Regions from separate parts of the Aliamphritea ceti genome, predicted to be linked through region 2. Evidence: predicted binding sites of a transcription regulator. Region 2 holds the regulator's gene; each other region holds the start of a gene.
What was found. Region 2 encodes FliA, which starts transcription of late flagellar genes. Its sites were predicted from a motif close to CTAAAGTTNNNNNNNNNNCNGCCGATA; they were not measured.

Region 1 (4,703 bases), 1.3 Mb from region 2:
CGGTGCTGTACGGGTTGATAGCAGTGATCAGCTGTTTAATGCGCTGGAAACTCTGTCACGTATGAAGACCATGCGTGGCGAGCGGTTAGCAATTGTGTGTAATGGTTTAGGACCGAGTGCGCTGGCAGCGGATCGATTACGCAAACGTGGTGGTCGGCTGGCGCAAATCAGCCCGGCAACTGTAGAGGCGCTGAAGGATGTTCTGCCGTTGAGCTGGAGTGGACGTAACCCAGTTGATCTGAGTGCTGAAGCTACTCCTGCATGTTTTTCCCGTGCCGTTGAGTTACTGACAAAAGATGATCAGGTTGATGTGGTGCTGGTGGTTCATGCTCCTACCCGGCTAGCATCCGGCTCAGATACCGCGGAAGCGGTGATTGCTGTTGCTAAAAAAACTGTGCGTAATGTTTTGACCTGTTGGATGGGGCGCAGCACCGCCATTGATTGTCGTAATCTGTTTAACGTTGCAGGTATGACGACTTTTATCACACCGGAAGAAGCGGTAGACGCTTTTATGTATATGGTGGATTTTCATCGTAACCAGAGCGCGATGAAACAGACCCCGCTGCCTTTTATTACTCAAAACCGTGAAAATCATATTCGGGCGAAGTATTTACTGGAAGTAGCCGCCGCTGAAGGGCGCAACTTTCTTCGTCATCACGAAGCCTGTGACTTACTGGATCAATATAATATTCCAGTGGCTAAATCCTGGTATGCGGATGATATTGATGCAGCTGTGCATGCCTCACAACAATTTGAACGGCCGGCTGCTTTGAAAGTATTACATGATCAGAACGCCCAGCCGTATTGTTATGATGAAAGAAGTCAGCAGCGTTGGCAGGATTTAGCGCTGGATCTGGAGAATGAACAGGAAGTACAGCAGGCGGCAGTAAGGCTGGCTTACCGTGCGAGAGAACGCTGCCCGGAAAGTACTGGTCTGGGCTTTTGCGTGCAGCCGATGCAGCGGGGTAAACAGTCAATCCTGATTAATCTGGGGATCAGCCGTGACCCGGTATTTGGCCCTGTGATCATATTTGGTGTTGGCGGCTATACGGTAGACGTAATAGCGGATCGCCGGGTGATGTTACCGCCGTTAAACCTGAGCCTGGCGAGGCAGTTGATTTGTCAGAGTCGGGCATGGCAGGTATTACAGGAAAATAGCCACCGGCCACACAGTGATCTGGAGCAGTTGTGTGAAGTGTTGCTCAGTTTATCGCAAATGGCGGTGGAATTACCTCATTTGCAGGCGATTGAGATTAATCCGCTGATGATCAATAAACAGGGCGTGCTTGCCGTAGATGTGGCTGTATCACTTGGCGGGCGAGCTCGTCTGGCTATTTCGCCTTATCCGGAACATCTGCGCGATGTGGTACTTCTTAAAGGTGGCAGAGAGGTTGAGGTAAGGCCTATTCGTGGCGAAGATGAGCCTAATCATCTGATGTTCTATAACAGTCTTAGTGCCGAGTCGATCAGACTGCGTTATTTCTATAATCGTGGGGTCCCGGATCATCTCGAACTGGCTAACTGGACACAGATAGATTATGACCGGGAGATGGCATTTATTGCCACAGCCTGGAAGGCTGATGGCAGTGGTTGGGAAACCCTTGGTGTCGTACGTGCAGTGACAGATGCCGACAATGTAAGGGCTGAGTTTTCCGTCGTTATTCGTGATGAACTGCAAGGGGAAGGGCTGGGCCGTATTCTGATGCAGAAGGCGATCGACTACTGCCGTAGCCGGGGAACGCTATTGTTGATGGGGTCTACTCTGGTGTCGAATAAAGGGATGCAGGGGCTGGCGCGTCATTTGGGTTTTAAGAATCGTTACAACATGGATGAAGACGCGATTGAAATGGAAATGTTGCTGAATGAACCGGAACAGGACTGGCAAAAGCAACGTTTAAAGCATTAGCATAGAAGGTAATCATGGGCATTGAAGGGGCACTCTTCAATGCCTGATCACTTATAGCGTTGGGCAGAATACCTCGTGCAGGGTATGAATAATGCGAGTTGCATTATTGCCTGACAACGAATAGTAAATGGTCTGCGATTCGCGGCGGGTGCTGACTAATTCATCCTTGCGCAGTACAGCCAGGTGCTGCGATAAAGCCGATTGACTAAGGTCCAGGTAGTCATTTAACTGAGTCACCGAAAGTTCTTTGCCATCCAGGTGGCAGAGGATCAAAAGTCGGCTTTCATTACTCAGGGCTTTCATTGTTTTTGCGGCTTGTGCCGCATTGTCTTTCATCATTACCAGGGTCTCTGGCGTCATAGGATGATCCGCAATGGTATTCAAGGGGAAATCTCCGGCAATTTTTATTATTGTGTGGGGCTGGCCGAGGATCACTCGGTTATCCAACACAAGGATTCTAGTGGAATTGGAGTTAAATCTCAATTTGCTAATACACTAGAAACGGCGCCGGCTGGCGAGCAGCTATCAGAGTTTTTTGTTCAGATGGTTTCCGATCAGGTATTCGCGTCCGGCACAGACTATTCTTTTGTGATCATATACCTAAGTATCAGGCCGGACATTGATCTGAATCGGGTTATGATGAAGGGGTTTCTGCAGGCTCAGTTTTGGCCAGATTTGCAAAGAAACTATCGAGTTTTTCCTGTACCAGGCCGTAAGTTGTATCGATGTTTGTTGCAATATCACCTTCTAACACTTTTAAGCCGTCAAGGATTTCTCTGGCTTCATCAAATCCCTGTTTGATGCCACCACGGATGATTTCGCTAAACTTCTCTGCGGCTTCAGACTCACTGAGTTCAGGGTTCTGCTGACGGTAACTGGCAAAAAATCCTGTCGTCTGAGTAGCGATACGTTCTGCTGTTGCTTCCGGACTGACATCCAGACCTGAGTCATAGGCTTTGTTGATTGAACTCTCACCCAAATCAGTTTCTAAAACTTCATTAAGCTTATCAATGGCACTGCGGTAAAGCAGAGTCATTGAATCATTACCAGATTTTATACTGACTTCCAGAGAGGCTTTCAGGATCGACTGATTAAGTTGAGTCTTACTCGATTCTGCCTGACTGATATTTACCTGATTAGCCTGGCCCTGATTGTCTGTTTGTCCGGTTTTACGATTGTGTTGCGCAGGCGTTTCATTACTGCGGATGGTTTGTCCCTGAGGGGTAATCTCCATGGCACGAATCTCTGAATGGGTTTGTCATTATCTCTACTATCGACCAGCTGACAAAAAAATCGAGTGAAATTTATTCAACCAGACTATATGTTTGAAAATTTAGCCTGGCTGAAAGCAGTCGGGAAGGGTTATTCGTTAGTAATACCCGTCTGACGGCCAATGGTACGGTTACGCCCCATTTGCTTGGCTTTATACAAGGCTTCATCAGCAGCCTTCAGCACTGCGCTGCTGTCTGCCAGGTCATCAGTGTTCTGACACAGGCCAAGGCTGATACATACCTGTACATAGTCAGATTCAGGTTTATCTGACTGGCGCTGATTTTTACCTTCATCGGCATCTTCCGGGCGGTTATCGCCGCGAATATACATAGGATAATTTGCGACAGCTTCGCGTACCCGTTCCGCTGTATGCCAGGCAGCGGCTTCGTCTTTGCCTTTGAACAAAATGGTAAATTCCTCACCACCATAGCGGAATACCTGAGCTCCTTTGGCTGCCTGGCGCATTTGGCTGGCAACCATGCGCAGCACCTGATCACCAACGTCATGACCATAAGTGTCATTAAATTTTTTGAAGTGGTCTACATCTACCATTGCCAGGGTGTAGTGTTTCCCGACGCTGGCGAGCTGATTTTCCAGTGCCCGGCGTCCTGGCAGAGAGGTTAGCTCATCAATAAATGCCATGCTGTACGAGTTAAATAAAATGGTAAATAACAACAGGATCAGTGCCGAGCAGGCAAATAATGCTGAAGCCAGAGGCTGGGCAAAAAATGCCAGCATCAGAGCAGCGGCCAGTGTCATGATAAGCATTGCCGCATCTACCAGGCTTTGGCGGCGCATTAGCAAATAGGCATTGAGCAGCAGTACCAGAGTAAAAATAATCAGGCTGACCTGGTTCAGTAATAAGGAATTAAAGGCCAGTTCCAACATGGCTGATGGCAGGTTACCTATCCATCCGGCAAATCCCTGAAATTGTTTTAGTCCGCAGAGCAAGGCATAGCTGCAGATGACTATACTGGCGCGGGGAAGCGCCCAGCGCGGGCTAAAACCTCTTTCTGGATAGAGGCTGAGTAATGCATGCTGTGTTGGAAAGAGTAAACACAACAGGCTAAAAAATACGAAGTTAGCCGGTAAGTTGAGTGAAGTTTGCAGCTCTGACTGAATAGCCGCATAAAAGCAAAGCGCGTTAAGCGTGCTAAGAAATAAACGTCCCTGATTGAAGCTCACAGCCAGAATCAGGCTAATGATGCCAAGGACATAAGGAAGCAGTGTAACAATGTCCTTGTAGTGCAGCGGCAGAGCCGCTGCCTGCTGTTGTAAAAGAACACCTGCGATCAGAGTAATGATTCCGGGAATCAGTAAACGCAGTGATTTTGTGAAGGCATAAGCAAGCAAGGAAGTGGCCTTAAAATAACAGACAAATTAAGGCGTTAGAGTAGCACAGGCGGCCTTAGTGACGAATCTGTGGCTAACCGCTTTGGGGAATTTCTTTCGCGTTTTTAGTTACCTTAAGCCTGCTCGTTATGGTACTGCTCAATCAGAATTACAATTATGCCGAGTAGGAAGG
Region 2 (4,703 bases):
GTTACTGCACAGCGTGTATCACGCAATCAACGCATGGCTCAGGATCGTCGTCAGGATAAACTTTCACAAAATGGGCAGTGGGTTGATTGATGGGATATCAGATAGGAAGACATAATGACTAGTCCGCACCCCGTGAAAGTTGTTGCTGTTACCGGTGGTAAGGGCGGCGTTGGTAAGACGAACGTATCTGTAAACCTGAGTCTTGCATTAGGTGAGATAGGTCGAAGGGTCGTGCTTATGGATGCCGATTTAGGGTTGGCAAACGTTGACGTTCTGCTTGGAGTTAAGGCAACACAAAATATTACTGATGTGTTAGCGGGAGACTGTTCCTTACGCGATCTGTTGATTGAAGTGGATAAAAACGTCCATATTGTGCCAGCAGCTTCCGGTACGCAGGCCATGACAACCCTGAGTGCGCATGAACATTCTGAACTGATTCACTCGTTTAGCGATATCGAAGATGATCTGGATGTGCTGATAATCGATACTGCAGCGGGTATTTCCGATACGGTAGTAAGTTTCGTCAAAGCTGCCCAGGAAGTGGTTGTCGTCGTTTGTGATGAGCCGACATCGATAACTGATGCTTATGCACTCATGAAGCTGTTGAATCGGGACTATCAGGTGAGTCGATTTAGAGTACTTGCCAATATGGTACGTTCTGAGCAGGAAGGCAGGAATATATATAGTAAGCTGTTAACCGTTTCGGAAAGGTTTCTGGATGTGACGCTTCAATACCTGGGATCAATCCCTTATGATGAGTCGGTCCGCAAGGGTGTTCAACAGCAACGTGCTGTTTTAAAAGCGTTTCCTAAGAGCAAAGCCTCGTTAGCATATAAGCTGCTGGCGGCAAAAGTAGATGAGTGGGGAGTGTCTTCATCACCCCGTGGTCATCTGGAGTTTTTTGTTGAGCGATTGGTTAAAGGGGCTAATCAACGCTGACAAGTCAGAAGAGCGAATATGTATAACCAGTTACAGTTTAAGTCAGGTCAAGAGCTGATTGAGCAATATGCGCCGTTAGTAAAACGTATCGCGCATCATTTGCTGGCGCGCTTGCCTGCAAATGTTGTGCTGGATGATTTAGTTCAGGCAGGCATGGTGGGTTTGCTTGAAGCCGGCAAAAAATATGACCCTTCTAAAGGCGCAAGTTTTGAAACTTATGCCGGCATCCGGATTCGCGGCTCAATTATTGATGAGGTGCGTAGGGGAGATTGGACTCCCCGTTCTGTGCACCGCAATGGGCGCCGAGTTTCCGAAGCAATTCAGGCAATTGAATCCCGTACTGGTAGAGATGCCCAAGATGGGGATGTTGCTGCCGAATTAAATATCACTGTCACTGAATATCACGCATTATTAAAAGATTCCGCGGAGAGCCGGTTGTTCAGTTTTGAAAAACTGATTGAGCCGCAGGAAGACGGTCCTGGCGAAAACATCGCCGCAGAGAATTTAAGTCCTGAAGAAGAGCATGAAGAATTTGGTTTTATTCAGGCGATTGCGACAGCAATTGAAGGATTGCCGGAGCGAGAAAAATTAGTGTTGTCGTTGTATTACGACGAAGAAATGAATTTAAAAGAAATTGGTCAGATCCTGGGTGTCAGTGAATCCAGAGTTAGCCAGATTCATAGTCAGGCAGCGTTACGCTTGCGTAGTCGATTAAGAGACTGGCAATAGCTGGCAGTCTGTGGGTAAGACAACGCTGGCTAACTGCAGTCAGTCAGATAGTTTTCCTGATGGAGGGATAGTCTTGAAGAAAGACATAAAAATACTTGTAGTAGATGACTTCTCTACTATGAGACGCATCATTAAAAATCTGCTCCGTGATCTGGGGTTTACTAACATAGTTGAGGCCGATGACGGCAAGACTGCTTTGCCGATTTTGCAAAGCGGTAGCATTGAGTTTTTGGTAACCGACTGGAATATGCCAATTATGACCGGTATCGACTTGCTTAAGACGGTCCGGGCTGATCCGAATCTGAAGCATATTCCGGTATTGATGGTTACAGCGGAAGCTAAGCGTGATCAGATTGTTGAGGCGGCTCAGGCAGGTGTAAATGGCTATGTAATTAAGCCGTTTACTGCAGCTGTGCTGAAAGAAAAAATCGATAAGATTTTTGAACGACTAGGCTAGGTGGGCTGCTATGTCTGAGACGGAAGATAATAAAGGCGCAGGTGGCTTTGAGCTTGAGCTGAAGCAGGATGCTGACAAATTAGTAGAGCATTTGGCTAATGGTGATGTTGGCGCAGCAATGACGCTGATCCATGATCTGAATGAGAAGCGCCATCAAGCGTTGTATCACGAAGTAGGCACTCTTACTCGTTCTTTGCACAATGCAATTGTCAGTTTCTCTGATGATGTCAGCAGTAGTGCAATGTTGCAGGATTCTAAAGAGCACATTGCTTCAATATCTGATGCAAGTGATCGCTTGTCTTATGTTATTGAACTCACTGAGAGTAACGCGCATAAGACTATCGATAGCGTAGATATCTCTTTGACTCTGGTGTCGGAGCTTGAAGAAGGCTTTAATCGTCGCCAGCGTTTACTGGATGAGTTCGATAAAGTTCAGCAAGAAAAGCCAGAGTTAGAAGGCCTGTATAAGCTTGCCTGTCAGCATGCATGTGATAATTCAGATGCGCTGGTTGAATTGAAAGAACGGCTGACGAATATTTTATTGGCGCAAGAGTATCAGGATATAACTGGTCAGCTGATAAAGCGTGTAATTCAGTTGGTAACAGATATTGAATCTCAGTTGGTTAATTTGATGGAAGTTGCTTCCAGAGTTAATCGTCTGAATGGTTTTGATGGAATGACGGCCGAAGCAGAAGCATTGGCGAAAGAAAAGAAAGTAATGGCTGAAGGCCCACAATTGGCAGCAAAAGATAAGAGTGAAGTTGCTTCCAGCCAGGATGATGTGGATGACCTCCTTTCCAGTTTAGGTTTTTAACAGGGGTAGGCAATGGCTTTAAATGTTGATCAGGAAATACTGGAAGATTTTTTGGTAGAAGCGGGAGAAATCCTTGAACTTCTGTCTGAGCAGTTAGTTGATCTCGAGCAAAATCCAAAAGACCGGGAGTTGTTAAATGCAATCTTCCGTGGTTTCCATACCGTTAAGGGTGGTGCGGGTTTCTTACAGCTTGAGCCAATGGTTGACTGCTGCCACAGTGCAGAAAATCTTTTCGACATGCTGCGTAATGATGATTTACAAGTATCTGCAGCCTTGATGGACGTTGTATTACAGGCCCTCGACACTGTAAATGCAATGTTTGAAGATGTTCGCGGCGGAGAGAATCCAGAACCTGCACCTGCTGAACTTATCGCCAAGCTGGATGCCCTGGCTGCCGGTCAGGCAATTGCGGATGTCGCACCTGCTCCTGCCGCGGCTGAGCCCGCTGCTGATTTGGGTGCACAGTTCAGTCAAATGGTTTCAGGAATTTCTGCTGCCGAAGAAGCTCCGGTGTCTGCAGGGTCAGATTTGATTACTGAAGATGAGTTTGAATCGTTACTGGATGATCTTCATGGCAGTGGTGCGCCAGGTGTTGTGCCTGCAGTCAGTGCGAAAAATGATCTAATTACAGAAGATGAATTTGATTCATTGATGGACGAACTGCATGGGCCGAATGGTGTGCCAGGTGCTGATCCTGCAACGCCTAAGACGAGTTCAATGGCTGATTCCGAGTTTGATCAACTGCTAGACCAAGCTGTGCAGCAGGCGACGAAAGCACCTGCTCCGGCAGCAGAGCCCGTAAAGGCGACAACACCGGCATCTGCCAGAACTGCTCAGGATGATTTGATTACTGAACGAGAGTTTGAAAATCTGCTGGATGATCTTCAGTCTAAAGGTCAGGGCGCTTTTGTTGATGCACCTAAGGCTGAGTCTAAGCCTGCCGCAAAAGCTACTCCGGCTAAAGCGGCAGATGCGAAAAAAGCTAATGTTGAAACTAATGTTCGTGTTGATACCCGCCTGCTTGATCAGATCATGAATATGGTTGGTGAGTTGGTACTGGTTCGTAACCGTCTGGTTCGACTGGGTGCAGATAATGAAGACAGTGAGTTAACTAAAGCACTTGCTTCGCTGGATATGGTTACCGGTGATCTGCAAATGTCTGTTATGAAGACACGCATGCAGCCGGTGAAAAAAGTATTTGGCCGTTTCCCTCGTTTGGTACGAGATCTTTCCCGTCAGTTGAACAAAGAAGTTCGCCTGGAGTTACGTGGTGAAGATACTGATCTGGATAAAAACCTGGTTGAAGCACTTGCAGATCCGTTGATTCACTTAGTACGAAACTCAATTGACCACGGTATTGAAATGCCGGACGAACGTGTTAGCCGTGAAAAACCTCGTGAAGGCAGTGTACTGTTATCTGCAGAGCAGGAAGGTGACCATATCTTGCTGGTCATTGAAGATGATGGCGCAGGTATGGATCCGAATAAGCTGCGTGGTTTGGCTGTAGAGCGTGGCATGCTGGATTTTGAAGCGGCGAACCGACTCAGCGATCAAGAGTGTTTTAACCTGATATTTGCTGCTGGTTTCTCGACTAAAGAGCAAATCTCTGACGTGTCTGGCCGTGGTGTCGGCATGGACGTAGTTAAGACGAAGATCTCTCAGCTGAATGGTAAGTTGGAAATCGACTCTACTCTCGGTGAAGGTACTCGTATTGAGATTCAGGTACCTCTGACACTGGCTATTATGCCAACTCTGATGGTCGTG
Region 3 (4,703 bases), 1.5 Mb from region 2:
GCAATAATGCAGCAATCTCTTTACTTGATTTTCCCGCCTGAATATAGCCAACGACTTTTTGTTCCGCCGGGCTGAGCAAGCGCAGATTATGCAGAGCATTATTGTCGCCGGGAGCCAGACAGCGCTGGATTTTCAGCAGGCAACTTTGTTGTGCGTCGCTTAGCGGCTCTGCAGAAAGCTGCTCTAATAAGGGCGTAATTTGTTGGCTGAGTTCGGCATAGGCTTCCTGCTCCAGGGCTTGTCGGTCGCTCTCCCTCTGACGGAGTAATACCCGCAGTGCAGTGTTTATTTCATTTAAGTCTATGGCGCGGGCATCTATCTCAGTATTCAGTGTGCTCAGACGATGCTCCATCTGAAGTTGCTGTTGCTGATGGCTTTCCAGTTCATGTAACAGTTTGAGGTCGTGGTTGATCAAAGCCTGAAACTCTTCCATCAGCTGCTGATAATCAAGCGCCTGATTGTCGGCTTGCTGATCCATGACGCAGATGGTGCCAAAGGGTTCTGCATCAGGCCAGCTAAGAGGGTAGCCCAGATAGAAGGTCATTCCCCGTTCAACGCTGGGGGCGTTTTTCCAATCGGCTGTTTCCAGAGCATTGTTAATTAACAGGGGCGTCTGATCTGTTATTACCCGGTCGCAGTACATGTCGCTGCAACGTTTATTGAAGCCTTTAGGCTGGAACGGGTTTTCAGTATTACGGCTTCGCAATAACAGGCTTATATCATCCTGACGCACGCGGGTAATAAGTACTGCCGGGGTGTGGCTGAGACGGGCCAGTAAGTCGATAATGTGCTGCCATTTATTCAGCAAAGCAGAAGGGACTACGGGCCGTTGAGACGTTGTCATACTTGGCTCCAGGATACTGTTATTTTTATTGTATTTGGATATTAGGTATGACGGGATGGTAACGCAGCGTCTGGGGATGAAGGTGTGCCAACAGAATCAGGTGTGTGGAACCACCGCTAAGCTGGTTTTGTTTTTGGCTCGGAAGTCGTTAGTTTTTAAGAGCTTTTCAGGTTGTGGATCAGGGCTTTAATTGATTGGCCCTGATCCCGCTAAGAACGCTTGGTTAATTATTCAGATGATGTTTGCGCAAATTCTGAATGATATCCTTAAGGTTCTGGTTTTCGTCGTACTCTTTTTCTTGTTTAAGGTGTGCCAGCTCGATTAGCCGGTTGAGTGACTCGAGGATGCTTTCACCAAGCTCTCCCGAATGTGTTTTCTTCACTTCCTTGGGCTGTTCTTCGCTGTTATCAGTCTTAACGGTAACCTGTTCATTGTTTGTCACCGTAGTGGTTTCAGTACGACGGGTCATTTGAGGCGGGTTGTTTTCTGGCATCATCAGGTCAAAAATACTGACAAATCTGGGGGTGTCAGCCGTTTGATTCACATTAGTGCTGAGGTTTTGCTCAACCGGATCAGGTACGTTTTGCAGCTGCTCTGCTTCAGGATGAATCGCCAGATCAACTTCCTGAATACTTCCGGCTTCGCCGCTCTCCATTAAGAACATGCCGGTACTTTTAACCTGGCCAAGCAGTTGGTTAGAGCTGTCAGTCAGGTCGAAGTTACCGCTACCAGCACCCAGGTAAATGGCGCCAACACCGGCTTGTTTTAAGCTGATAAGCTGATCATTACCGGCTTCGTCACGGCTCCATATTTTAAGTTTGTCGAACACTTCATCAGACTCATCGATCCATTTGTTACCATCATCGTCGTAGCGGGCAAGATGAGCAAAGCCGTCACTTCCCTGGGTGCCGAATAATTCGCTGCCATCGTTGATTTTGTTGTCGTTGTTAATATCCAGAGCGAGAAAGCCGCTGCCACCGGTGGCAAATGATATTTGTTCTGTGGTGCCGTCTGCGTCCAGGTCGAAGCTGAAGCTGGTGCTGGTGAGTGCGGCACCGGCATTGCCCAGGTTAATCATCAGTGGGTCCATGACTTCACGTTCGCTGTGGCGGATCTGCATTGATTCTTCTAATTCGAAGCTGCGCTCCATTTCCAGTTCCATAAGAAAGTTGATCTGGCGGCCATCGGCGGTGGTTACGGTTCCCTGAGTATCAACCTGGAGTTTTTCTTTTTCTTTATAAAAATGCTGTTCGGTTATATCCAGTCTGGCATTGGTTCCACCTGAGGCATTCACCGCGATTGCCTCTACGTCGCCCTGAGTCAGTTGGGAAACATTTTGATAGGTTTCGGCATGCTGCAGATTAAGGCTGCGAGTCTGGACTGGCAGTTCAATATTGATACGGGCCGTTTGCGCATTAAGCCCAAGGGTTGTTCGGGTGAGTGTTTCAAGACTGCTGGTACTTTCAAGCTTTTGTGTCTGGCCGTTCAGGCTGATGATTGACTGGCTTGATAAGGAGTTACTTTGTTGATGGCGCATTTTGGCCTGGTAAGACAGGTCGGTCACCGTTTCGGTGATACTAAGGCCTGTCTGGATTCCGAATCCACGGCGGCGTTGCTCAGACGCAGTGGTTTGTTTTTCGTAATGATGGCTGTCTTCTTTGTTATGTAATGCCCTGAAGGCTACCTCTGATGATGAGATTTTCACAGTAATCGTCCTATGATTCTGCTGGCTGTAATAACAACAGATATATAAACAATATGCGAGCCAGGTGTTGGTGAATAATAAGGCTATCGGCTGGTGGAGAGAAAAAGTAAGTTATATACACATAAAAATTGCTGGAATTTTAGGGTGTCGCTAATGCAATGTTGTAAAGAGTTAGATGGCTATAGCGTCTGCCGTTTAATAAGTGTTGCTGTGCCAAAGGCCTGGACCTGAGTCACTGCATTGTCTGCGATTGTTAGTGAGACGTTTATCTCTGATTCCAGGCCAAGAGATTGTCCCTGTAAGAAGCTGTAATCAGTTTTTTGTGGGAAGTAGTGACGTTGTAGATAGCAGGCCAGTGCGCCACTGGAGCTACCTGTAGCTGCTTCTTCATCAATGCCGAAGCGCGGGGCGAAGTTGCGGCAGATAGCGTCGTGTGTTTCCTTAGGTGTTAATTCAAATACATGCAAACCTGTCAGGTTATGTTGTCGGGATAGCTCAGAAATTGCAGGCAGATCTGGCGTTACCTGCTGAAGATAGCCACTTGTTACAGCAACAAACAGATCTGGCAGGCCGGTACTTACTTTTTGCGGATGAAACTGCGAATTAATAGCATTGATGGGTAAATCCAGTAAAGGTGCGATTGTCTGAGCGGGAAAGATGGACATAAACTGTGGCGCTTGCTGGTCCATAATTATCTGGCCATTGTCCGTAATACAGACATTCAGCAATCCGGCTTTGGTTGCCTGAGTATAGTTACCTGCAGAAAGTATTTTGAGGTGCCAGAGCAGGTAAAATGTTGCCAGTGTCGCATGACCACAGAAATCTACTTCTGATGATGGGGTAAAGAAACGTACGGTAAGGTCGGCATGTATATTCTGAGGAGGTGTACAGACAAATGCAGTTTCCGGGTAGCTCATTTTGCTGGCAATCTTTTGCATCTGGTCAGTGTTAAGGGGATCAGCATTCACTACAACTCCGGCTGGATTGCCTCCCTGATTTTGATAGGTGAATGCATTAACCGTATAGACTTCTGTCTGCATGTAGGTCTTTCTCTCAGTCATTGAAACTAAAACGCCGGTATAATAATACCGGCGTAAAACACTTGCAGACAAAATATCTTTGAGTGAATAGATTAGGGGTGGCAACGGCCTTCGCGCTGGAACGGATATACCGATCCCAGTTGTAAAATCTGAGTCAGCTCATCCAGTGCAGTTCGGGATTCAGTTAGCAGCTGAGGGTCAGCCAGATCTTGCTCCCGTAATTGGTCACGGTAGTGTTTGTCTACCCAGGCGTTCAGCGTGTTGAAGAGTGTGTCATTCATGCGGGTATGCTGGTTAAAAGCAGCTTGCTCTGCTGTATTCATTGCTACCCGTAAGCGCAGGCAAGCTGGACCGCCCCCGTTACTCATGCTCTGTTTCAGATCGAATACTTTCAGTTCATCAATACTGGCATCACTGCTAACCAGTTCCTGCAGGTAAGACCATACTGCCGGGTTTTTCTCACATTCTTCCGGAATGATCAGCAAAGTGCCGCCTTCTGGTTTACTGAGTAACTGGCTGTTGAATAGATAGCTTTGAACAGCATCCTGTACTGATACTTTGTTACTGGGGACTTCGATAATTTCAAAGTCGTTGTCCATAGCTGCGGTTAGCTCTGCTTTTACCTCTGCCTGATTCAGGAAGGCCTGATCGTGGCAGAACAGCAGGGTACCGTTGCCGACAGCAATAACATCGTTATGGAAGACGCCCTGATCGATAACCGCTGGGTTTTGTTGCGCATATACAACAGCGTTGTCGCGCAAGCCATGCTTGCGGGCTATTGCCTGACAAGCTTCAAGCGTTTGGCGGGCCGGATATTTTTGAGGCGCTGGCTTGCTCATATCAAAGCCGTAGCGGCCAAACACAAAAAACTCGATGCCGGCTTTGCCGTAGTCATGGCAAAAACGCGTGTGGTTCGCGGCACCTTCATCACCGAAATGCTCAACGCCTGGTAATGCATGGTGATGTTGAAAGTGCTGATTATCGGCAAAGGTGGCTTGCAGAATACGGCCAGTCACACTGTGCTCGATAGAGCGATGGAATTTGTTGGTCAGGTTAGCCGGGGTAAAATGTACTTTGCCGTCTGCAGTATCAGCACTGGGTGAAACGGTTGCAG

Region 1: a site for FliA is predicted at 3,178-3,204, ahead of OCU49_RS14560 (DUF5610 domain-containing protein). Genes of this name have one in related genera too.
Region 3: a site for FliA is predicted at 2,634-2,660, ahead of OCU49_RS13785 (SPM autocatalytic domain-containing protein). Genes of this name have one in related genera too.

Annotation. Positions count from the first base shown of each region.
Region 1 covers NZ_AP025282.1:3,177,520-3,182,222, reverse strand. The annotation lists gene OCU49_RS14570 (bifunctional acetate--CoA ligase family protein/GNAT family N-acetyltransferase) at 1-1,906, shown strand, start outside; gene OCU49_RS14565 (ArsR/SmtB family transcription factor) at 1,958-2,266, opposite strand; gene OCU49_RS14560 (DUF5610 domain-containing protein) at 2,541-3,140, opposite strand; gene OCU49_RS14555 (GGDEF domain-containing protein) at 3,269-4,531, opposite strand; gene OCU49_RS14550 (hypothetical protein) at 4,645-4,703, opposite strand, start outside.
Region 2 covers NZ_AP025282.1:4,522,396-4,527,098, reverse strand. The annotation lists gene flhF (flagellar biosynthesis GTPase FlhF) at 1-90, shown strand, start outside; gene OCU49_RS20475 (MinD/ParA family protein) at 115-939, shown strand; gene OCU49_RS20470 (RNA polymerase sigma factor FliA) at 958-1,668, shown strand; gene cheY (chemotaxis response regulator CheY) at 1,742-2,125, shown strand; gene OCU49_RS20460 (protein phosphatase CheZ) at 2,136-2,939, shown strand; gene OCU49_RS20455 (chemotaxis protein CheA) at 2,952-4,703, shown strand, end outside.
Region 3 covers NZ_AP025282.1:2,996,403-3,001,105, reverse strand. The annotation lists gene OCU49_RS13790 (LuxR C-terminal-related transcriptional regulator) at 1-844, opposite strand, end outside; gene OCU49_RS13785 (SPM autocatalytic domain-containing protein) at 1,068-2,549, opposite strand; gene OCU49_RS13780 (PhzF family protein) at 2,729-3,589, opposite strand; gene astB (N-succinylarginine dihydrolase) at 3,682-4,703, opposite strand, start outside.